Regions from separate parts of the Streptomyces sp. NPDC048484 genome, predicted to be linked through region 1. Evidence: riboswitches for the same ligand, from Rfam matches in the RefSeq annotation. Region 1 holds a riboswitch; each other region holds the start of a gene.
What was found. A riboswitch is a leader RNA that binds a small molecule or an ion and turns the genes downstream of it on or off. The one in region 1 is predicted to bind thiamine pyrophosphate.
Positions count from the first base shown of each region.

Region 2: linked by a shared signal. The riboswitch ahead of thiC (phosphomethylpyrimidine synthase ThiC) and the one ahead of thiO (glycine oxidase ThiO) in region 1 are both predicted to bind thiamine pyrophosphate.
Region 3: linked by a shared signal. The riboswitch ahead of AB0D14_RS10715 (thiamine ABC transporter substrate-binding protein) and the one ahead of thiO (glycine oxidase ThiO) in region 1 are both predicted to bind thiamine pyrophosphate.

Region 1 is NZ_JBEZJY010000002.1:282,173-289,526, forward strand. It holds gene thiE (thiamine phosphate synthase) at 1-48, opposite strand, end outside; gene AB0D14_RS03070 (Rv2175c family DNA-binding protein) at 134-505, opposite strand; gene AB0D14_RS03075 (FAD-dependent oxidoreductase) at 595-1,758, opposite strand; TPP riboswitch at 1,947-2,060, shown strand; gene thiO (glycine oxidase ThiO) at 2,058-3,269, shown strand; gene thiS (sulfur carrier protein ThiS) at 3,266-3,472, shown strand; gene AB0D14_RS03090 (thiazole synthase) at 3,476-4,270, shown strand; gene pknB (Stk1 family PASTA domain-containing Ser/Thr kinase) at 4,413-6,338, shown strand; gene AB0D14_RS03100 (deoxyribonuclease IV) at 6,412-7,284, shown strand; gene AB0D14_RS03105 (sulfite oxidase-like oxidoreductase) at 7,325-7,354, opposite strand, start outside.
Region 2 is NZ_JBEZJY010000010.1:54,364-61,717, reverse strand. It holds gene AB0D14_RS12440 (metallophosphoesterase) at 76-1,272, shown strand; gene AB0D14_RS12435 (hypothetical protein) at 1,456-2,325, shown strand; gene thiC (phosphomethylpyrimidine synthase ThiC) at 2,479-4,353, opposite strand; TPP riboswitch at 4,346-4,502, opposite strand; gene AB0D14_RS12425 (hypothetical protein) at 4,595-4,807, opposite strand; gene AB0D14_RS12420 (YibE/F family protein) at 4,829-6,121, shown strand; gene AB0D14_RS12415 (SsgA family sporulation/cell division regulator) at 6,245-6,685, opposite strand; gene AB0D14_RS12410 (IclR family transcriptional regulator C-terminal domain-containing protein) at 6,785-7,354, opposite strand, start outside.
Region 3 is NZ_JBEZJY010000008.1:145,855-153,208, forward strand. It holds gene tsf (translation elongation factor Ts) at 1-765, shown strand, start outside; gene pyrH (UMP kinase) at 976-1,758, shown strand; gene frr (ribosome recycling factor) at 1,880-2,437, shown strand; gene AB0D14_RS10700 (phosphatidate cytidylyltransferase) at 2,437-3,582, shown strand; gene AB0D14_RS10705 (hypothetical protein) at 3,774-4,016, opposite strand; gene rlmN (23S rRNA (adenine(2503)-C(2))-methyltransferase RlmN) at 4,386-5,492, shown strand; TPP riboswitch at 5,532-5,637, shown strand; gene AB0D14_RS10715 (thiamine ABC transporter substrate-binding protein) at 5,767-6,855, shown strand; gene AB0D14_RS10720 (iron ABC transporter permease) at 6,984-7,354, shown strand, end outside.

The sequences.
Region 1 (7,354 bases):
GTAGACCCTGGCGTCGGCGAGCTGGGCGCGTGCGGTGGATACGGGCATGCGTGGGCCCCCCGTGGCGTGTCGGTGGCGTACGGGCCGCGGGCCTGCGGGGCACGCGGCCCGTACGCCGTGCGGCGTGGTCAGGTCAGACGGCGAGCGCCTGGGCGCGGCGCTTCACCTCCGTGCCGCGATTCTCACTCAGAGCCTGCGCGGGGGTACCGGGCAGGCTCTCGTCGGGGGTGAAGAGCCACTCGAGCATCTCTTCGTCGGAGAAGCCGTCGTCCCGCAGGAGCGTCAAGGTGCCGGTCAGGCCCTTGACGACCTTCTGTTCGTCCGCGTCGACAAAGGCGGCGGGGACGTGCAGCGCGCGGTTCTCACCACGGCGTACGGCGATGAGCTGGCCTTCCCTGACCAGCTGCCGGACGCGCGTCACCTCGACGCCGAACTGTTCGGCGATGTCGGGGAGGGTGAGCCAGGCGGGGACGAGAGCATCGATCTTTGCGTCAATCTCGGTCACGGACACAAGCCTGCCATCTCGGACTGACACCCGGTACCCGGGCCCGGACTCACACCCGGTGCCCCGGCCGGTCGACCGGGGCGGTGTGGTCAGGCCACGGCCCCCTTCAGCGGCCGTGCCGGGTCCGCCAGCAGGGCCGGGTCCATTCGGGTGCCCGACTCGATCAGCCGTCGCCCCTGCGCCAGGTCCCGGGGCCTGCCCACCGCCAGGACCGCGACCAGGCGGCTGTCCCGGAGCCAGCACACCGACCAGGAGGGGGTGGTCGGATCGCCGCGCCAGGTCAGGGTGTCCGCGGATCCGTGATGCCCCGCGTACTGGACGAAGCGGCCGAACTGCTCGGACCAGAAGTAGGGCACCGGGTCGTACGGGGCGGGCGTCTCGCCGACGATGTTCGCCGCGACGGTGCGCGGGCCCTGGAGCGCGTTGTCCCAGTGGTGGACCAGCAGGCGCTCGCCGTAGCGGCCCGACGGGAACGACGCGCAGTCGCCGACCGCGTACACGTCGGGGACGGAGGTGCGCAGGTGGTCGTCCGCGACGACCTCCCGGTGGGCGCCCAGTTCGATCCCCGAGCCGGCCAGCCAGGCCGTGGCGGGCCGCGCCCCGATTCCGACGACGACGGCGTCCGCGGGCAGCCGCGACCCGTCGTCCAGCACCACCGCGCCGGGCTCGACGCGTTCCACGCGCGCGTGGGTGCGCAGCGACGCCCCGCTGTCCTCGTACCAGGCGGCCATGGGAGCGGCCACCTCGGCCGGCAGCACGCCGACGAGCGGCCGGTCGGCGGCCTCGACGACGGTCACCGCGCACCCCGCCTCACGCGCCGCCGTGGCGAACTCCGCGCCGATCCAGCCCGCGCCCACCACCACGATGTCGTGCTGCCGGGCGAGCACGGGGCGCAGCCGCTCGGCGTCGTCGAGGGTGCGCAGCAGATGGACGCCGGGTACGCCCTCGGCGCCGGGCAGCCGGATCGGTTCCGCTCCCGTGGCGACGACCAGGACGTCGTACGGGACGGGGCCGTGGGCCGTGTCGAGTTCGCGCCGGGCCGGGCGCACGCCGGTCACTTCGAGCCCCAGGCGCAGCTCGACGTCGAGGCTCTCGAAGTCGACGTCGAAGGCGGAGCCCTCGGCCTTGCCGAGCAGCACGGCCTTGGACAGCGGCGGACGGTCGTACGGCTGGTGGGGCTCCGCGCCGATCAAGGTCACGCTTCCGGTGAAACTCTGTTCCCGCAGGGCCACGGCCGTCTGAACCCCGGCCATGCCCGCACCGACGATCACGACACCCGGTCGCACCGTCGGACTCCGTACCTGCGTCAGCTCGCTCACCCGGTCACCATAGACAGGGGTGGAATCGTCGGTCAGGGGCGCGTACGGGTCCGTCGGGCGAGCGGGGCACGCCGCGCGGCTCCCTTACTGCGGTGCGAGGCGAAGAGCTAGGGTGGTCGGCGCAGAGCACTCGCGGGAGTCCGGACGCACCGGGCTGAGAGGGAGGCTGGGGCGGCCTCCGACCGTACGAACCTGATCCGGGTCATGCCGGCGAAGGGAGGGGCTGGACGCCCATGTCGCGTACATCACAAGCATCTTCACCCGACGTCCTGGTCTCCGACGTCCTGGTCGTCGGGGGCGGGATCATCGGTCTGGTCACCGCCTGGCGCGCCGCGCAGCGCGGGTTCACGACCGCGCTCGTCGACCCCGAACCGGGCGGCGGCGCCGCGCAGGTCGCGGCCGGGATGCTGGCCGCCGTCACCGAGCTGCACTACGGCGAGGGGACCCTGCTCGGCCTCAACCTGGCCTCGGCGCGGCGCTATCCGGACTTCGTCGCCGAGCTGACCGAGGCGACCGGCGTGGACCTCGGCTACCGGCAGTGCGGCACGCTGACCGTGGCGCTCGACGCCGACGACCGCGCCCATCTGCGGGAACTGCACGCCCTGCAGCGCCGGTCGGGCCTGGAGTCGGAGTGGCTGAGCGGCCGTGAGTGCCGGCGCCTGGAGCCGATGCTCGCGCCGGGAGTGCGGGGCGGGCTGCGGGTGGACGGCGACCACCAGATCGACCCCCGACGGCTCGCCGCGGCCCTGGTCACGGCCTGTGAGCGGGCCGGAGTGGTCTTCCACCGCAGATGGGCCGAGCGGCTCACCGTCACAGGGGGCCGGGCCGCCGGAGTCACCACGACGGACGGCACCGAGCTGTCCGCGGGGCAGGTGGTCCTCGCCGCGGGCAGCCTCAGCGGACGCCTCGCGGGCGTGCCCGAGGACGTACTGCCGCCGGTGCGTCCCGTGAAGGGGCAGGTGCTGCGGCTGACCATGCCGGAGCGGAGCCCGGCCCTGCTGAGCCGGAGCGCGCCCTTCCTGAGCCGGACGGTGCGTGCCGTCGTCCGCGGCAGCCACGTCTACCTGGTGCCGCGTGAGAGCGGCGAACTCGTCGTCGGCGCGACCAGCGAGGAGCTGGGCTGGGACACCACGGTGACGGCGGGCGGCGTGTACGAACTGCTGCGGGACGCCCACGAACTCGTCCCCGGCATCACCGAGCTGCCGCTCACCGAGACCCGGGCCGGACTGCGTCCCTGCTCCCCCGACAACGCGCCCCTGCTCGGCCCGAGCGGGCTCCCCGGGCTGTTGCTGGCGACCGGCCACCACCGCAACGGTGTGCTGCTCACCCCGGTCACCGGCGACGCCCTGGCGCACGCCCTGGTCACCGGCGAACTCCCGGACGAGGCCCGCCCGTTCGCCCCCGGGCGGTTCGACGCCGCCGCACTCATGGAGCAGCCCGTATGAGCGTGACCGTCCTCGTCAACGGGGAGCGGCGGCAACTCGCCGCCGACACCGCCCTCGACACCCTCGTCACCGCTCTCTGCGCGGCCCCCTCCGGTGTCGCCGCCGCGCTGAACGAGACCGTCGTTCCGCGCGCGCAGTGGCCGGGAACCCTCCTGCGCGAGGGAGACCGCGTCGAGGTACTCACCGCCGTCCAAGGAGGCTGACCCATGGCCGACGACCCCTTCGTCCTCGGCGGTACGTCCTTCGCGTCCCGTCTGATCATGGGCACCGGCGGTGCCCCCAGCCTCGACGTCCTGGAGCGCTCACTCGTCGCGTCCGGCACGGAACTGACGACGGTCGCGATGCGGCGCGTGAGTCCCGGAGCCCACGGCTCGGTCCTCTCCGTGCTCGACCGGCTCGGGATCCGCGTTTTGCCCAACACCGCGGGCTGTTTCACCGCGGGGGAGGCCGTGCTGACGGCCCGCCTCGCGCGCGAGGCGCTCAGCACGGACCTGGTCAAACTGGAGGTCATCGCCGACGAGCGCACGCTGCTGCCCGATCCGATCGAACTGCTCGACGCCGCCGAGACCCTCGTCGACGACGGCTTCACGGTCCTCCCCTACACGAACGACGACCCGGTCCTCGCGCGGAAGCTGGAGGACGTGGGCTGCGCCGCGGTCATGCCGCTGGGGTCGCCCATCGGCTCGGGGCTCGGGATCCGCAATCCGCACAACTTCCAGCTGATCGTGGAGCACGCGCGCGTGCCGGTGATCCTGGACGCGGGAGCCGGTACGGCGTCGGACGCCGCGCTCGCCATGGAGCTGGGCTGCGCCGGTGTGATGCTCGCCTCGGCCGTGACCCGGGCGCAGGAGCCGGCCCTCATGGCCGAGGCCATGCGGCACGCGGTCGAGGCCGGACGGCTGGCGTACCGGGCGGGCCGCATTCCGCGCCGCCACTTCGCCGAAGCCTCGTCGCCGGCGGACGGAATCGCGCGCTTGGATCCGGAACGACCCGCTTTCTGAGCTTCGGCTTGAACATCTGTCCGAATCCATATGCCGTGCCGCCCTGGTCAGCGTGCGAGGTCCGTCACAGCTCGGCTTCAGTACCGCCCCGGAACCGCCCGGGCGGGCCGCGCCGTCAGTGACGGCTCGTACACTCACCTGCGTGGATACGACCCTTCAGGACCCGTTGGTCGGGCATGTGCTCGACGGTCGGTATCGCGTCGACGCGCGCATCGCGGTCGGCGGGATGGCCACGGTCTACCGGGCCGTGGACACCCGCCTGGACCGGGTGCTCGCGCTCAAGGTGATGCATCCGGCCCTGGCCGCCGACGTCTCGTTCGTCGACCGCTTCATCCGCGAGGCCAAGTCGGTGGCGAGGCTCGCCCATCCGAACGTGGTGCAGGTCTTCGACCAGGGCGCCGACGGCGGCTACGTCTATCTGGCGATGGAGTACGTGGCCGGATGCACCCTTCGCGACGTGCTGCGCGAGCGCGGGGCGCTCCAGCCGCGGGCGGCGCTGGACATCCTGGAGCCGGTCCTCGCCGCGCTCGGCGCCGCGCACCGCGCCGGATTCGTACACCGTGACATGAAGCCGGAGAACGTCCTGATAGGGGACGACGGCCGGGTGAAGGTGGCGGACTTCGGTCTCGTACGGGCCGTGGACACGGTCACCCACACGACGGGTGCCGTACTGGGCACTGTGTCGTATCTCGCACCGGAGCAGATAGAGAACGGCACGGCCGACCCCCGGGTGGACGTGTACGCCTGCGGCATCCTCCTCTTCGAGATGCTCACCGGCGACCGGCCGCACCTGGGGGACTCGCCCGCAGCGGTGCTCTACAAGCACCTCCACGAGGACGTGCCCCCGCCGTCGGCGGCCGTGCCCGGCCTGGCCCACGAGCTCGACGAGCTGGTCACGACGGCCACCGCGCGCAACCCCGAGGTCCGCCCGTACGACGCGGTGGCGCTGCTCGCGCAGACCCTGGACGCGCGCAGCGCCCTGAGCGACGACCAGCTGGACGCCGTACCCCCGGGGGCCCTCTCCACGGACCGTCCGGGCGCCGACAACCGTACGAGTGTGATCCCGCGCTCGCTGTCGGTGCCGCGGCCGCTCCCGGTGAACGACGACGCGGAACTGCACCACACGAGCTTCCTGCCGTCCCCGCCGCCCGAGCCCCCGCGGCGCCGCCGCAGCCTGTCCCCGCGCCGGGGCCTGCTCGCGATCATCGCCGCGGTCCTGCTGGCCCTCGGGGTCGGCGCGGGGATCTGGTACATCAACTCCGGGCAGTTCACCGAGGTCCCGGCGGTGCTCAACCAGACCGAGGCGAAGGCCCAGCAGCGCCTCCAGGACGCCGGCCTCGACGTGAAAGCCGTCAAAACCGAGTACAGCGACACCGTCAAGCGCGGCAAGGTCATCAGCAGCGATCCCAAGCCGGCCACCCGGATCCGCGACAACGGCTCCGTGACGCTGACGGTTTCCAAGGGCCCGAACGTCGTGCGTGTGCCGGACCTCAAGGGCTTCGTGCTCGGCAAGGCGAAGGAACGGCTGGAGAAGGAGGGGCTCGTGGCCGGCATGGTCACCAAGGCCTTCAGCGACGACGTCGTCGTGGGCCAGGTGATCAGCACCGAGCCGGGGGCGGGCACCGAGCGCCGCGGCGGCGCGGCGATCGCCCTCGTCGTCAGCAAGGGCAGCCCGGTGGACGTGCCCGACGTGCTCGGCGACGACCTGGCCGACGCCAAGGAGGAACTGGAGGACGCGGGCCTGACGGTCGAGGTCGCCTCCGAGCGGGTCACCTCCGACTACGACGCCGGTCAGGTGGCCGAGCAGTCGCCCGACCCCGACCGGCAGGTGGCCCAGGGCGGCACCGTCAAGCTGACGGTGTCCAAGGGCCCGCCGTTGGTCGAGGTCCCGGACGTCGTGGGCGACAGTGTCGACGACGCGAAGCAGGAACTGGAAGAGGCCGGCTTCGAGGTCAAGGAGGACCGCGATCTGCTCGACATCTTCGGCGGCGACGAGGTCAAGAGCCAGTCGACGGAAGGCGGCGAGACGGCGCCCAAGGGGTCGACGATCACCATCGAGGTCGGCTGAGCGAGGCGTTCCGAGGACGTCCGCCGAGACATCCGCCGACAGGGCGGCCGGGACCGCGTGACACCCTGGGAGGGTGAGCACTGACCAGTCCCGCAACCCCGTCGGCGGCCATGTCCCCGTCGCCGGAGGCCTCGCCTCCGTAGGCCTCTCGTACGCGCGCGACCTGGCCGCCGAGGCCGTCCAGGTCTTCGTCGCCAACCCGCGCGGCTGGGCGACACCGCCCGGGAACCCGGTCCAGGACGAGGCGTTCCGTGCGGCCTGCGCCGCGGAGTCCCTTCCCGCGTACGTCCACGCGCCCTACCTGATCAACTTCGGCTCGCACACCGAGGCGACCGTGGAGAAGTCGGTGGAGTCGCTGCGGCACTCGCTGCGCCGGGGGCGCGCCATCGGGGCGCTGGGCGTGGTCGTGCACACGGGCTCGGCCACCGGCGGCCGGGAACGCCCGGTCGCGCTCCGGCAGGTGCGCGAGTATCTGCTGCCGCTGCTCGACGAGCTGACCCACGACGACGACCCCCACCTCCTCCTTGAGTCGACCGCCGGCCAGGGCGCCTCGCTCTGCTCGCGGACCTGGGACTTCGGCCCGTACTTCGAGGCGCTCGACTCCCATCCGAAGCTGGGTGTCTGCCTGGACACGTGCCACATCTTCGCCGCGGGGCACGACCTCACCGGGCCGAGCGGGATGCACCAGACTCTCGATCTGCTGGTGGACACGGTCGGCGAGGGCCGCCTGAAGCTGATCCACGCCAATGACTCCAAGGACGTGGCAGGCGCCCACAAGGACCGGCACGAGAACATCGGCGTCGGCCACATCGGCGAGGACCCGTTCCGCGCCCTGATGACCCACCCCGCCACCGAGGGCGTACCGCTGATCATCGAGACGCCCGGTGGCAAGGAGGGGCACACGGCGGACGTGGAGCGGCTGAAGAAGCTCAGAACCTGCGTCTGACGGACAGCGTGAGGCACGGACGGCGTGAGGTGGTGAGCCGTCAGAGCTCGGGGCCGTCTCCGGGCTCCTC
Region 2 (7,354 bases), on a different contig from region 1:
GGACGACACCGCGGGCCGCTGCGACCAGGCAGTCCGACGCGGTGCAGATGCGGCGCGATGGTGGTGGAGGGGTCGATGACTCAGGGGGCCGGTCAGGGACCCGAGATGCGGACGCCGACGGTGCGCGACTTCCGCGTGCCGGCGTACGTCCACGATGCCGGTCCGTACGCGCAGCCGCCCGGACCTCACCCGCAACCAGCCGGGCCGTACGACCGTTCCGCCGACCCGTACGACCAGACCGCCGACCCGTACACCGGTCCTCCCGAGCCGTACGTCCAGCCCGGCCCCTACGCGGGACAGCCCCCTCACAGCGAGGGCGTCGTCCCGGCCGAGGAGCCGGCGGGCTACACGCCGACGGAGCGCGATCTGCCGGTCATCAACCGCGGTGACACGCTTCAGGTCCAGGTGTCGGTCGACCCCGAGGCCGGGCAGGTTGTGCAGACCGACGAGGGGCCGGGGCCGCTGTACGTCGTCGGTGACGTGCACGGGTACATCGACGAGCTCGTCGCCGCGCTGCGCGAGAAGGGTCTCATCGACGCCGAGGGCCGCTGGGTGGCCGGGACCTCGCGGCTGTGGTTCCTCGGCGACTTCACGGACCGCGGGCCCGACGGCATCGGCGTCATCGACCTCGTGATGCGGCTGTCCGCGGAGGCCGCCGCGGTCGGTGGCTACTGCAAGGCACTGATGGGCAACCACGAGCTGCTGCTGCTCGGCGCCAGGCGGTTCGGGGACACCCCCGTCAACTCCGGCGCGGGGACCGCGACCTTCCAGGCCGCCTGGCTGCTCAACGGCGGCCAGAAGACCGACATGGAGCGTCTCCAGGACCACCATCTGCAGTGGATGGCCCGTCTGGACGCGATGGAACTGGCGGACGGTCATCTCCTCGTGCACTCCGACACGACCGCCTATCTCGACTACGGCGACTCCATCGAAGCGGTCAACGACACCATCCGGGAAACCCTCACCCGCAATGACGCGGACGAGTGCTGGGACCTCTTCCGCAAGTTCACCAAGCGCTTCGCGTTCCGCGACGACGGCGGCGCACAGGCGGTACGCTCCCTGCTGGAGACGTACGGCGGTTCGCGCATCGTCCATGGTCACAGCCCCATTCCGTACCTCCGGGGCGATATGGGCTCGGAGGACGGCGGGGACCCGTCCGCTGCTCTGATCGAAGAACCTCATGTGTACGCCGACAAGCTCGCGATCGCGATGGACGGTGGCGTGACCATGGCCGGGAAGCTACTGGTCCAGCAGCTTCCCTTGGATAGCTGAGCGTTCACGGGGCACACGTCCTTCGATGAAGGACACGTGCGATCCGGGGGCAAATTCTGGAAACCCCCTGTCACCCTGTGCCGTCACCGCTCTACCATCGGCTTATCCGTAGCAGGCTCCCCTCCGTTTCTGCCCGACGGCTCGTCAGCATGCCGAGCCCCAAGCCCTACGGAGCATCGGGGGATGCACATGAACAGCGTTCCGCAGCACCTGCTGAGCGAGGACCGCCAAGAGTACGAGCGGATCCTCGACGAGGCGCTGCGCTCCGCACCACACCGTCCAGAACTCGCCGCTGTCGGTCAGCGGCTCAACCCCGAACAGCTGCGCACGATGGCGCTCAACGCCACCGCACTGATCACGGTGGCAGCGGCGACGGAGTACCAGCACTACGTGAAGGTCCGCGAGGAACTGCGCCAGCCGGCGCCGTCCACCCCTCCCGTCCGCGAAGGATCCAACTCCACGGATCCGGGCACGAGCGCGGTGGGGCTCGCCGCCACCATGGGGGAGGTCGCCGAGACCACCGGGGCGGGAGCCGCCGCGGTCGTCGCCGTGCTCGCCCCCGTCCTCGCCGGTACGGCCGCAGCGATATTCCTGCTCGCCGGCTACATCTTGAAGATGCTCGACCCGCAGCCGGTCATCACCCAGACCCTCCTCACCACCGGATGGGTCTTCGGCGCCATCACGGCGGCCTCGATCCTGGTTGCCGCGGTCGGCCTGCTCCTCGCCGCCCTGCGCAACGGCGCCAGCTCGCTCCAGGCCGGCGTGCACGGGGAACGCAGCGAGGAGGTCGACCGTGCCAGGCAAGCCTGGCACGACGCCCTCCTGGAGCACGGCATCATGCCGTTCCTCAGGGAGGCCCTAGCGGATCCGGGTACTGCGGCCCTGGGCCGTACGAAGCCGTCGGCACCGACCAGCCGCATGCCGCAGCTCGGCTACAACCGCCCCGGGTTCAGCAGCCCCGACGGCGGACCGGCAGCGGGCCCCCGCCCCAGCTTCTCGAGCCCGGACTTCAGCAGCCCGGACTTCGGGGGACCGGAGCACGCTCCCGAGTAAGAGCCTGCCTGCCTGCCAAGACTGATCGACGACGGGAATCCGTCGTCGATCTTTTCTTGCCCTCCCGACCGGAGACCGGCCGCTGGTACCGCGGCACCAGCGGCCCGCCGACTTCGCCCGGTTGAACCGGGCGAAGTCGGCGGGCCCACCGGTTCAGTCGGCCAGTGGCAGATAGACCCGGTTGCCCGACGCGGCGAACTCCTTCGACTTCTGGAGCATCCCGTCGGCCACCTCCTCGGGCGAGGCCCCCGCGGCCGCCGTACCGCCGAACTGCTCATTGATGCTGTGACTGATCTTCATCGAGCAGAACTTCGGCCCGCACATGGAGCAGAAGTGCGCCGTCTTGGCCGGCTCGGCCGGGAGCGTCTCGTCGTGGAACTCCCGGGCCGTGTCCGGATCCAGGGCCAGGTTGAACTGGTCCTCCCAGCGGAACTCGAAGCGGGCGTCCGACAACGCGTCGTCCCACTCCTGTGCGCCCGGATGTCCCTTGGCGAGGTCCGCCGCATGGGCCGCGATCTTGTAGGTGATGACGCCCGTCTTGACGTCGTCACGGTTGGGCAGGCCCAAGTGTTCCTTGGGCGTGACATAGCAGAGCATGGCCGTGCCCCACCAGGCGATCATCGCGGCACCGATGCCGGAGGTGATGTGGTCGTACGCCGGCGCGATGTCCGTCGTCAGCGGGCCGAGCGTATAGAACGGAGCTTCATCGCAGATCTCCTGCTGAAGGTCGATGTTCTCCTTGATCTTGTGCATCGGGACATGTCCCGGGCCCTCGATCATGGTCTGTACGTTGAAACGCTTCGCGACCTTGTTGAGTTCCCCGAGGGTGCGCAACTCCGCGAACTGCGCCGCGTCGTTGGCGTCCGCGATCGACCCTGGCCGCAGGCCGTCGCCGAGCGAGTACGTGACGTCGTAGCCGGCGAGGATCTCGCAGAGCTCTTCGAAGTGCTCGTACAGGAACGACTCCTTGTGGTGGGCCAGGCACCACGCCGCCATGATCGAGCCACCGCGCGAGACGATGCCGGTCTTGCGGTTCGCGGTCAACGGTACGTAGGGCAGGCGCACGCCCGCGTGGACGGTCATGTAGTCCACGCCCTGCTCGGCCTGCTCGACGACTGTGTCCTTGTAGATCTCCCAGGTGAGCTCCTCGGCGCGCCCCTCGACCTTCTCCAGCGCCTGGTAGAGGGGGACCGTTCCGATGGGCACGGGAGAGTTGCGCAGCACCCATTCCCGCGTGGTGTGGATGTTGCGACCGGTCGACAGATCCATGACCGTGTCGGCACCCCAGCGCGTCGCCCAGGTCATCTTCTCGACCTCCTCCTCGATGGAGGAGGTGACCGCGGAGTTGCCGATGTTGGCGTTGACCTTCACCAGGAAACGCTTACCGATGATCATCGGCTCGATCTCCGGGTGGTTGACGTTGACCGGCAGAACGGCCCGTCCTGCCGCGATCTCCTCGCGGACGACCTCGGGGGAAACGTTCTCCCTGATGGCCACGTACTCCATCTCCGACGTGACCTCGCCCCGCCTCGCGTAAGCGAGTTGTGTCACCGCCCGCCCATCACGGCTCCTGCGGGGCAGTCGCGGGCGCCCCGGGAAGACCGCGTCGAGATTGCGCAGCCCACCGCGCGGTGAGGTGTGCTTGATCCCGTCGTCCTCGGGGCGCATGGGTCGGCCCGGGTACTCCTCGGTGTCGCCACGGGTGATGATCCAGTTTTCGCGCAGGGGTGCCAGGCCCCTGCGTACTTCGGTATCGACGGCCGGATCGGTGTACGGCCCGGAGGTGTCGTACAGGGTGACCGACTGGCCGTTGGTGAGATGCACCTGACGGACCGGCACCCGCAGGCCGGGGTGCGAGCCCGCGACATACGCCTTGTGCCAGCCGATGGACTTCCCGCCCTCGTCGTTCTCGGGCGAGGCAGCTGCCCCACCGCTCTCGGGGGAAGCGGAGACCTCAGTGCCGTCGGCCGGGGCGAGCGCCCCGTTCGTCTGGCTGGAGGCAGGCGTGCGTGCGTCCTTGTTGGTCATGAGACCTACTCCCTACGCCGGCATTACCCGGTAACAGGTTCGGCGGTCGACGCAGCGTTTTCCGTCCGGCGATGTTCCACGTGAAACATCGCGTATACGGAGTTCAGCGCCCTCTCAGCCCGGTGCTCCGAGCTCCCGCGTGTGCAAAGGTGCCTCCACGCTAGCCTCACAATGGGCGCGGTGAACAGTGGGCCCCTCTCGTTCTTGCGATGATCGGTCGGTGACCACGACGCAGCAGCCCTCACTTCCGCCGTCCGAACCGCCCCGTGGCCAGGGCCACGGACAGGGCCACGGACAGGGCCACGACGGCCACGGTCACGAGGACGGACCTGGACAGGGATCCCATAACCCCGGAGGGGGCGGTGGGGGTGACCGGCCCGGCGGCGGTGGCAGTGGCGGTGGCGGTGGCGGCGAGGGACCAGTCGGCGGTGGGCACGGTCACTCGCACAGTCATGGCCCCGCGGCCCCCGTCTCCATGCACCTGCGCAAAATCATCGCCGCGGTACTGATCCCCTTCGCCGCAGCGGTCGTCGTCGGTCTCGCGGTGCTCTGGCCCGGTGGGGCCCCCGGGCACGAGCGCACGGGTGTCGGCTTCGACCGGCAGACCCAGCAGGCCACCGTGACCAAGGTCGACAAGGTCGACTGCAAGTCCGTGAACGCCTCGGGTGAGGCTCCGACCGGTGACACCTCCACGGCCGAGGGCTCGTCCGCACAGCAACAGGCCTCAGGCACCTGCAAGAAGGCGACAGTCCGGGTCGACACCGGCAAGGACAAGGGCCGTACCTTCACTGAGATCGTCCAGCCGGACTCCTCACGGCAGTTGGAGCAGGGCCAGGAGGTGATCGTGGCGTACGCACCCGATGCCCCCAAGGAGCTGCAGTACTCGGTCACCGACGTGAACCGCAAGCTCCCGATGGCGCTGCTCGCCGGTATCTTCGCCCTCGCCGTGGTCGTGGTGGGCCGGATGCGCGGTGTCATGGCACTGATCGCGCTGGCCGTCAGCTTCCTGATCCTGACGTTCTTCATCCTGCCCGCGATCCTGCAGGGTTCGAACCCGCTGGTCGTGGCGGTGGTCGGAGCCAGTGCCATCATGCTGATCGCGCTCTACATGTGCCACGGCCTCTCGGCCCGGACCTCGGTCGCGGTGCTGGGCACACTGCTGTCCCTGCTACTGATCGGGCTGCTCGGCTCACTGTTCATCGACTGGGCCGCGCTGACCGGAAACACCGACGACAACACCGGCCTGATCCACGGGCTCTACCCTTCCATCGACATGAGCGGCCTGCTGCTCGCGGGTGTCATCATCGGTTCGCTCGGAGTGCTCGACGACGTCACGGTGACGCAGACCTCAGCGGTCTGGGAGCTCCACGAAGCCAATCCGACGATGGGCCGGCGAGGGCTGTACCGCGCGGGCATCCGCATCGGCCGCGACCACATCGCGTCCGTCGTCAACACGCTCGTCCTCGCCTACGCCGGCGCGGCGCTCCCTCTGCTGCTGCTCTTCTCCATCGCGCAGAGCAGCGTGGGGACGGTGGCCAACAGCGAACTGGTGGCGGAGGAGATCGTGCGCACGCTCGTCGGCTCGATCGGACTGGTCGCCTCGGTGCCGGTCACGACGGCTCTGGCGGCCCTGGTCGTCTCGGCGGACCGCCCGGGCGACGCCACCCCGGCTCGTCAGCCGCAACCACAGCAGCCGCAGCAGCCGCAGATCCAGCCCGGTGCAAAGGCACCGCTGCGCGGCGGAAGCGGCCGTCGCCGCAAGCACTGAACCCGGGCCGCCCGGGAGGCTGGTTGATCACCGGGCCCCGACAGGCAGTCACGCCCGCACGGGACGGCGTACAACGAGAGGCGTTATGTCACTCCGGCCCGCTGCCACTTCGGCCCGAGTCATTCACCCCGCGCTCTGTTCCTCCGCCAGGATGCGGTCCAGAGCCTCGTCCAGGTGGGTGTCGAAGTCGGCGAGGGAGCGCTCCTGACCCAACGGGACCAGCCGGTCCGTACGGTCGAGGAACGCCAGCAGAGTCGCCGTACCACAGCGGAACAGAGCCTGATCCGCGCCGACCTGAAGCCGGATCAGCACATCGCCGAACCCCTCGGTGTCCGCGGGGGTGATGTGCACGTCTCCGTCCCCGCACGGGCGGCCCACTCCGTCGACCAACAGCTCCCGGCCGAAGGCCCAGGTCACCGGGGCGTCACCCGGCAGGTGGAAGGTCAGACGCACGGCATAGGGATCACAGGTCTCGTAGCGCAGCTCCACCGGGATGCGGAAGGAGAGCTCCTCCGAGACGACGAAGCTCATCATGACGTCTGCCTGTACTACCGACTCGCGCATCGCCTACCCCGTCGTTTGCCGTCCATGGCCGGGAATCGTCCACCTAAACACTTCTGGCATCTTGCTCAACGTGTACACCAGATCACAAGGAGTGAGTTTTCAGATACTGATAGAGAGTGAGAGTGTCCCCAGCAGCTCGCCGATCTCGCTCTGCAGTCGCCGTGCCGCCGGCAACAGCCGATCGGCCTGGTGGGACGGCATGGAGATGGCCATCGCGGCGGCCGTGCCGCCCATCGTGATCGGTACTGCGGCGCAGACCGTCCCCAGCACGTACTCCTGACGTTCGATCACAGGATGCATGCGTGGCGTCGATTCGAGGCGTCGCATCAGGATGTGATCGTCACGCACCGTATACGGCGTGAGGGATTGCACGGGATAGCGATCGAGGTGGTCCCTGCGCGCCTCGTCGTCGAGCTGGGACAGCAGACACTGACCGATCGCATGCGCGTGCCCCGTCTCGCGGAAATCCGCCCATTCCTCGACCGCCGGATTGCCCGGGGTGTCGGCGACGCACTGGACCTCGATCTCCCCATCGCGGTAGATCGCGTAGTACACCGGGGCACCGATCGCATCGTGCCAGCCCGCCAGCGCGTCGGCGACCTTGCTGCGACGTTTCTGCCCGGCGCCGCTGCTGCTCAGTCGCTCGGCAGCCTCGCCGAGGAAGAACAG
Region 3 (7,354 bases), on a different contig from region 1:
AAGGCGCTGGACGAGGCCGACGGCCACGTCGACAAGGCCGTCGAGGCGCTGCGCATCAAGGGCCAGAAGGGCGTCGCCAAGCGCGAGGGCCGCTCCGCCGAGAACGGCGCCGTGGTCTCGATCATCGCCGACGACAACACCTCCGGTGTCCTGGTCGAGCTGAAGTGCGAGACGGACTTCGTCGCCAAGAGCGAGAAGTTCCAGGTCGTCGCCAACCAGATCGCCGAGCACGCCGCCGCGTCCTCCCCGGCCGACATCCAGGCGCTGCTCGCCTCGGAGATCGAGGCCGGCAAGACGGTCCAGGCGTTCGTCGACGAGGCCAACGCGAACCTGGGCGAGAAGATCGTCCTGGACCGCTTCGCGCAGTTCTCCGGCGCCTACGTGGCCGCGTACATGCACCGCACCATGCCCGACCTGCCCCCGCAGATCGGTGTCCTGGTCGAGCTGGACAAGGCCGACGCCGGCCTCGCCAAGGGCATCGCGCAGCACATCGCCGCCTTCGCGCCGAAGTACCTCTCCCGTGAGGACGTTCCGGCCGAGGTCGTCGAGTCCGAGCGTCGCGTCGCCGAGGAGACCACGCGCGCCGAGGGCAAGCCCGAGGCCGCGCTCCCGAAGATCGTCGAGGGTCGCGTCAACGGCTTCTTCAAGGAGGCCACCCTCCTCGGCCAGCCGTACGCGCTCGACAACAAGAAGTCCGTTCAGAAGGTCCTGGACGAGGCCGGTGTCACCCTGAAGCGCTTCTCGCGCATCAAGGTCGGCATCTGAGTCCGTACCGCGATCGACGCGCGATCCCGCTAGGGTCGACAGCAGTCGTCCGCGCTGGTCGCGTATCCCGTCCCGCGCGGACGCGCGGACGACAGCAGAACTGACGAGGAGGCCATTGCCGCGCATGGGATGCGAACAACACCCCACCGGCAGTGGCCTTCTTCGTATGTGCGACACGTATGCGCGACACGTAAAAGAGGCGAGATCTCCATGACCAGCACCAAGGCCGCCGACACGGACGACAAAGGCGACAAGGGCGATCACGGCAAGGGAGCCGGGCGCTTCCTGCTGAAGCTTTCCGGCGAGGCGTTCGCCGGTGGCGGGGCGCTCGGCGTCGACCCAGACGTGGTGCACAAAATGGCCCGGGAGATCGCCGCGGTCGTCCGTGGCGGTGCCCAGCTCGCCGTCGTCATCGGCGGCGGCAACTTCTTCCGCGGAGCCCAGCTCCAGCAGCGCGGCATGGACCGGGCCCGCTCGGACTACATGGGCATGCTCGGTACGGTCATGAACTGCCTCGCCCTCCAGGACTTCCTGGAGAAGGAGGGCATCGACTCGCGCGTACAGACCGCCATCACCATGGGGCAGGTCGCCGAGCCGTACATCCCGCTGCGGGCCGTGCGCCACCTGGAGAAGGGCCGTGTGGTCATCTTCGGCGCCGGTATGGGCATGCCGTACTTCTCCACGGACACCACCGCCGCCCAGCGCGCTCTGGAGATCGACGCCGAAGCGCTGCTGATGGGCAAGAACGGTGTGGACGGGGTCTACGACTCCGACCCGAAGACCAACCCCGAAGCAGTCAAGTTCGACGCGCTCAGCTACGGCGAGGTCATCACCCGCGACCTGAAGGTCGCCGACATGACCGCGATCACCCTGTGCCGCGACAACAAGCTCCCGATCCTGGTCTTCGAGCTTCTGGCGGAGGGCAATATCGCTCGGGCCGTCAAGGGTGAGAAGATCGGCACGCTTGTGGGTGACCAGGGCAGCCGGGCCTGACCGGGGGATGGACAATGTCCTGCCGGTCGGGAACCGTGCAGGAACAAGACGCGACGCAGCCGGCCGCCTACCCGCCAAAGGAACCGCAGCCGGGCCTACTCAAGACACGCAGGAGCAAGTGGTGATCGAAGAGACCCTCCTCGAGGCCGAGGAGAAGATGGAGAAGGCCGTCGTGGTCGCCAAGGAGGACTTCGCCGCGATCCGCACCGGCCGTGCGCACCCGGCGATGTTCAACAAGATCGTGGCGGACTACTACGGCGCACTGACACCGATCAACCAGCTGGCCTCGTTCTCGGTGCCCGAGCCGCGCATGGCCGTGGTGACCCCGTTCGACAAGAGCGCGCTGCGCAACATCGAGCAGGCGATCCGTGACTCCGACCTCGGCGTCAACCCGAGCAATGACGGCAACATCATCCGGGTGGTGTTCCCCGAGCTCACCGAGGAGCGCCGCAGGGACTACATCAAGGTCGCCCGGACCAAGGCCGAGGATTCCAAGATCTCGATCCGTTCCGTCCGCCGCAAGGCCAAGGACGGCATCGACAAGATGATCAAGGATGGCGAGGTCGGCGAGGACGAGGGCCGCCGTGCGGAGAAGGAGCTCGACGACACCACGGCGAGGTACGTCGCCCAGGTGGACGAGCTGCTCAAGCACAAGGAAGCAGAGCTGCTCGAGGTCTGATGAACCAATCTTCCTGGGGGGTGCCGCCGCAAGCCGGGTACTGGGGGCCGTCCGACCAGGGGCCTGTCCAGGGGGCTGCCCCGGCGGGTCCCGCGTACGATGCGCACCACGCGCAGCAGACTCGCCCCATGCCCATCGTGCCCGACGAACCCGCGCATGGCGGAGACCAGGATGACGACCGGGGGGCTGCTCGGACGGGCGGCCCCCTGTTCCGCGACGAGACGCCGTCGACGCCGCCGTTCCAGGCTCCTTCGCAGAATCCGCAGGTCCCGCAGAATCCGCAGGAGCCCATGACCAGCGCCGCACAACCCGCCCCCGCGCCGCAGAAAAGGAGCGCGGGCCGCGACCTGGGCGCTGCCATAGGGGTCGGTGTCGGGCTCGGCGTCGTGATCGTCGCGTCGCTGTTCGTCGTCAAGGCGGCCTTCGTCGGCGTCATAGCTGTCGCCGTCGTGGTCGGCCTGTGGGAACTCACGTCGAGGCTCGCGGAGCGCAAGAGCATCAAGGCGCCGATCGTGCCGCTGGCGGTGGGCGGCGCGGCGATGGTCGTCGCCGGATACGTCCGGGGGCCCGAGGGCGCCTGGGTGGCGATGGCGCTCACCGCGCTCGCGGTCCTGGTCTGGCGGATGACGGAGCCACCCGAGGGCTACCTCAAGGACGTCACCGCGGCGGTCTTCGCGGCCTTCTACATCCCGTTCCTCGCCACGTTCGTGGCGATGATGCTCACCGCGGACGACGGTGCGCGGCGGGTCTTCGCGTTCCTGCTGCTGGCCGTGGTCAGCGACACAGGTGCGTACGCTGTCGGCTGGCGCTTCGGCAAGCACAAGCTCGCCCCGCGCATCAGCCCCGGAAAGACCCGCGAGGGCCTGCTCGGCGCGGTCACCTTCGCCATGGCGGCGGGTGCGCTGTGCATGCAGTTCCTCATCGAGGACGGCACCTGGTGGCAGGGGCTGGTTCTCGGATTCGCGGTCGCGGCCAGCGCCACGCTCGGCGACCTCGGCGAGTCGATGATCAAGCGCGACCTGGGAATCAAGGACATGGGCACGCTGCTCCCGGGCCACGGCGGCATCATGGACCGACTGGACTCACTGCTGCCCACCGCTCCTGTGGTGTGGCTGCTCCTGGTGCTCTTCGTCGGATCCGGCTGATCGGCGGGCTTGCTCCGCCGGCAGCGAGGACCCCCAGCCGATCAAGGTTGGGGGTCTTTTGGTGCAACGCGTGCTGTACGGCGTCGAGTACGGCGTGCTGTGCGGCGTCGAGTACGGCGTGCTGTGCGGTGTGTGGCGTGCGGTACTGCGCGCAGGCTGAGGCGCTGTCGGCCCGCCAGCCCGTCAGCCCGTCAGCCCGCGTCGTATTCATGGGGCCGCCCGCCCTGCCATTCGACCCACTGAGGGTCGTCCAGCAGTTCCCCCGCGTCCGGCAGACCCGCGCGGCGCAGGAACTCGACCACATCGGCATCGCTGTGCGCCAGGCCTGCGCCCAGGGCGCGAATCGACACCCGCCGCCCGCCGCCGCCCGCCGCGCGGTGCACGACGATGGGAGCGGTGCCTGTCTCCTGCGACTGCGGCTGCCCGCGGTTCACAGCACGCCGAGGTCGGTATCAGGCCATTCGCGGACGCGGCGCAGGTGATCCGGGCGGTCCGGGCGGTCCGGGCGAGACATTTTTTCGTACACAAGTTCGATTCTAGGTCCTGAGGTGGCCTATATGGCAATGCCACACGGGCGGGTTCGTCGGTCGTGATCGGATCATGCTCCACGGGGCCGAGGCCGCCGGCCCCGCCCGGATGCCGTTGTCAGCACGCCGGCCAGGGCGAACGCCCACAGTGCCGGGCCGTCTGCGGGCCGTCGGAGGAGAGCGGCGGCGTGCGGCGTGTGGGGTCGACCACTGACGACCACCCCGCACAGCGCGCGGCCCAGGTCACACGAATCGATCTGCGACACTGGTACAGCCATGCCTAAGCCCGGAGAACTCACATTCGTTGCCCCCCGCGGAGCCAAGAAGCCGCCGCGGCACCTTGCCGATCTCACGCCCGCCGAGCGCAAAGAGGCCGTTGCCGCGATCGGTGAGAAGCCGTTTCGTGCCAAGCAGCTCTCGCAGCACTACTTCGCGCGGCTCGCACACGATCCGGAGGAGTGGACCGACATCCCGGCCGGGTCGCGCGCCAAGCTGCAGGAGGCGTTGCTGCCCGAGCTGATGACGGTCGTGCGGCATCTGTCCACCGATGAGGACACCACCCGCAAGACCCTCTGGCGGCTCTTCGACGGCACCCTCGTCGAGTCCGTGCTGATGCGCTACCCGGACCGGGTCACCATGTGCATCAGCTCGCAGGCCGGCTGCGGGATGAACTGTCCGTTCTGCGCGACCGGGCAGGCCGGCCTCGACCGGAACCTGTCGACCGGCGAGATCGTGCACCAGATCGTCGACGGCATGCGGGCGCTGCGCGACGGGGAGATCCCCGGCGGCCCGGCGCGGCTCAGCAACATCGTCTTCATGGGCATGGGCGAGCCGCTCGCCAACTACAAGCGGGTGGTCCAGTCCATCCGGGCCCTCACCGACCCCGAGCCGGACGGGCTCGGACTGTCGCAGCGCGGGATCACCGTGTCCACCGTCGGTCTCGTCCCGGCCATCAGCCGGTTCACCGACGAGGGCTTCAAGTGCCGCCTCGCCATCTCCCTGCACGCGCCTGACGACGAGCTGCGCGACACCCTCGTACCGGTCAACACGCGGTGGAAGGTACGGGAAGTGCTGGACGCCGGCTGGGAGTACGCGGCCAGGTCCGGGCGCCGGCTCTCCATCGAGTACGCGCTCATCCGGGACATCAACGACCAGGCGTGGCGCGGTGACCGGCTCGGGCGGATGCTCAAGGGCAAGCCGGTGCATGTGAACCTGATTCCGCTGAACCCGACGCCCGGCTCCAAGTGGACCGCCTCGCGGCCCGAGGACGAGAAGGCGTTCGTCGAGGCGATCGCCGCCCATGGTGTGCCCGTCACCGTCCGGGACACCCGTGGTCAGGAGATCGACGGGGCGTGCGGGCAGCTCGCGGCCACCGAGCGGTAGTCTGGCGGGCGTACCCGCATTGCGGGTTCCGACATCTTCATATTCCGACAGGGGAGCGCCACAGCGCTGAGAGTGCGGGAGAGCCCGCAGACCCTCTGAACCTTGCCCAGGTCATTCTGGGTAGGAAGTTCGGTCACTACTCAAGCTGTTGCGCCCTGCCCGGGACCCGACCGAGGTCCCGGGCAGGGCCGCGTCTCTTCCTGGTCAACCCAGGAGGAATTCCGTGAGCACCACGAGCAACAAGAACACCACGAGCAACAAGAGCACCACGAGCATCACAAGCACCGTTCAGAGAGTCACGGCCGTGGTCGCTGCCACCGGGCTCGGCCTTTTCACGCTCTCCGCGTGCGGGTCGTCCGGGTCCGGCGACGGAGGCTCCGGATCCAAGACCGTGACCCTCGTCAGCCATGACTCCTTCGCCTACACCAAGGAAGTACTGAAGGCGTTCGAGAAGGAGTCCGGGTACAAGGTCAGGGTCCTCAAGGACGGCGACGCCGGGCAGGCCGTCAACAAGGCGATCCTCACGAAGGGCAATCCGCAGGGCGACGTCTTCTTCGGCGTCGACAACACCCTGCTGTCGCGCGCGCTCGACAACGGGCTGTTCCAGTCGTACGAGGCCAAGGGCGCCGATCGAATCCAGGCCGAGTACCGGGTCGACCAGGACAAGCACCGGGTCACGCCCATCGACTCCGGTGACATCTGCGTCAACTACGACAAGGCCTACTTCAGCGAGCACAAGCTCGCCCCGCCGACGTCCTTCGACGACCTGATCAAGCCCGAGTACAAGAACCTCCTCGTCACCGAGAACGCGTCCACGTCCTCGCCCGGCCTCGGCTTCCTGCTCGGCACCGCCGCCAAGTACGGGGACGCCGGCTGGGAGGGCTACTGGAAGAAGCTCAAGGCCAACGGCGTGAAGGTCGTCGACGGCTGGGAGCAGGCCTACAACGAGGAGTTCTCCGGGTCCGCCGGCGGCAAGAAGGCCAAGGGCGACCGGCCGCTCGTCGTCTCGTACGCCTCGTCCCCGCCCGCCGAGGTCATCTACGCCGACCCGAAGCCGAAGACCGCGCCGACCGGCGTCGCGGACGGCACCTGCTTCCGCCAGGTCGAGTACGCGGGCCTGCTGAGCGACGCGAAGAACGCGAAGGGCGGCAAGGCGCTCGTCGACTTCCTCATCACGAAGCAGTTCCAGGAGGACATGCCGCTCAACATGTTCGTGTATCCGGTCCGTGAGGCCGCCCAGGTGCCCCAGGCGTTCGTGAAGTTCGGCCCGCAGGCCGAGAACCCCGAGACCCTGGACCCCGCCAGGATCGCCGACAACCGTGACGAGTGGGTCAAGTCATGGACCTCGCTCGTACTGAAGTAGAGCCCCGCGGCGAGGCCGAGGCCGAGGCCGAGGCCGCGGTCGAGCCGCGAAAGCGCCCGCCCCGGCCTCCGCGTCGACGCCCGCGCCCGCGTAGGGAGCGTAGGAGGAGTGTGGCGCGGCTTGGGCTCATGGCCGTGCCCGTCGCGTTCTTCGGGCTCTTCTTCGCCTACCCGGTCGTCGCGATCACGGCCCGTGGGCTGAAGACCGGCGGGGTCTGGCACTTCGGGCGGATCCAGGACGTGCTCGCGCAGCCGGACATCCGGCACGTCCTGTGGTTCACGACCTGGCAGGCGCTCGCTTCGACCGCGCTCACTCTGCTGATCGCGCTCCCCGGCGCGTACGTCTTCGCACGCTTCGAGTTCAGGGGCAAGCAGATCCTCCGGGCCGTCGTGACGGTTCCGTTCGTGCTGCCGACAGTGGTCGTGGGCACGGCCTTCCTGGCGCTGCTCGGGCGGGGCGGGCTCCTGGACGAGCTGTGGGGCGTACGCCTGGACACGAC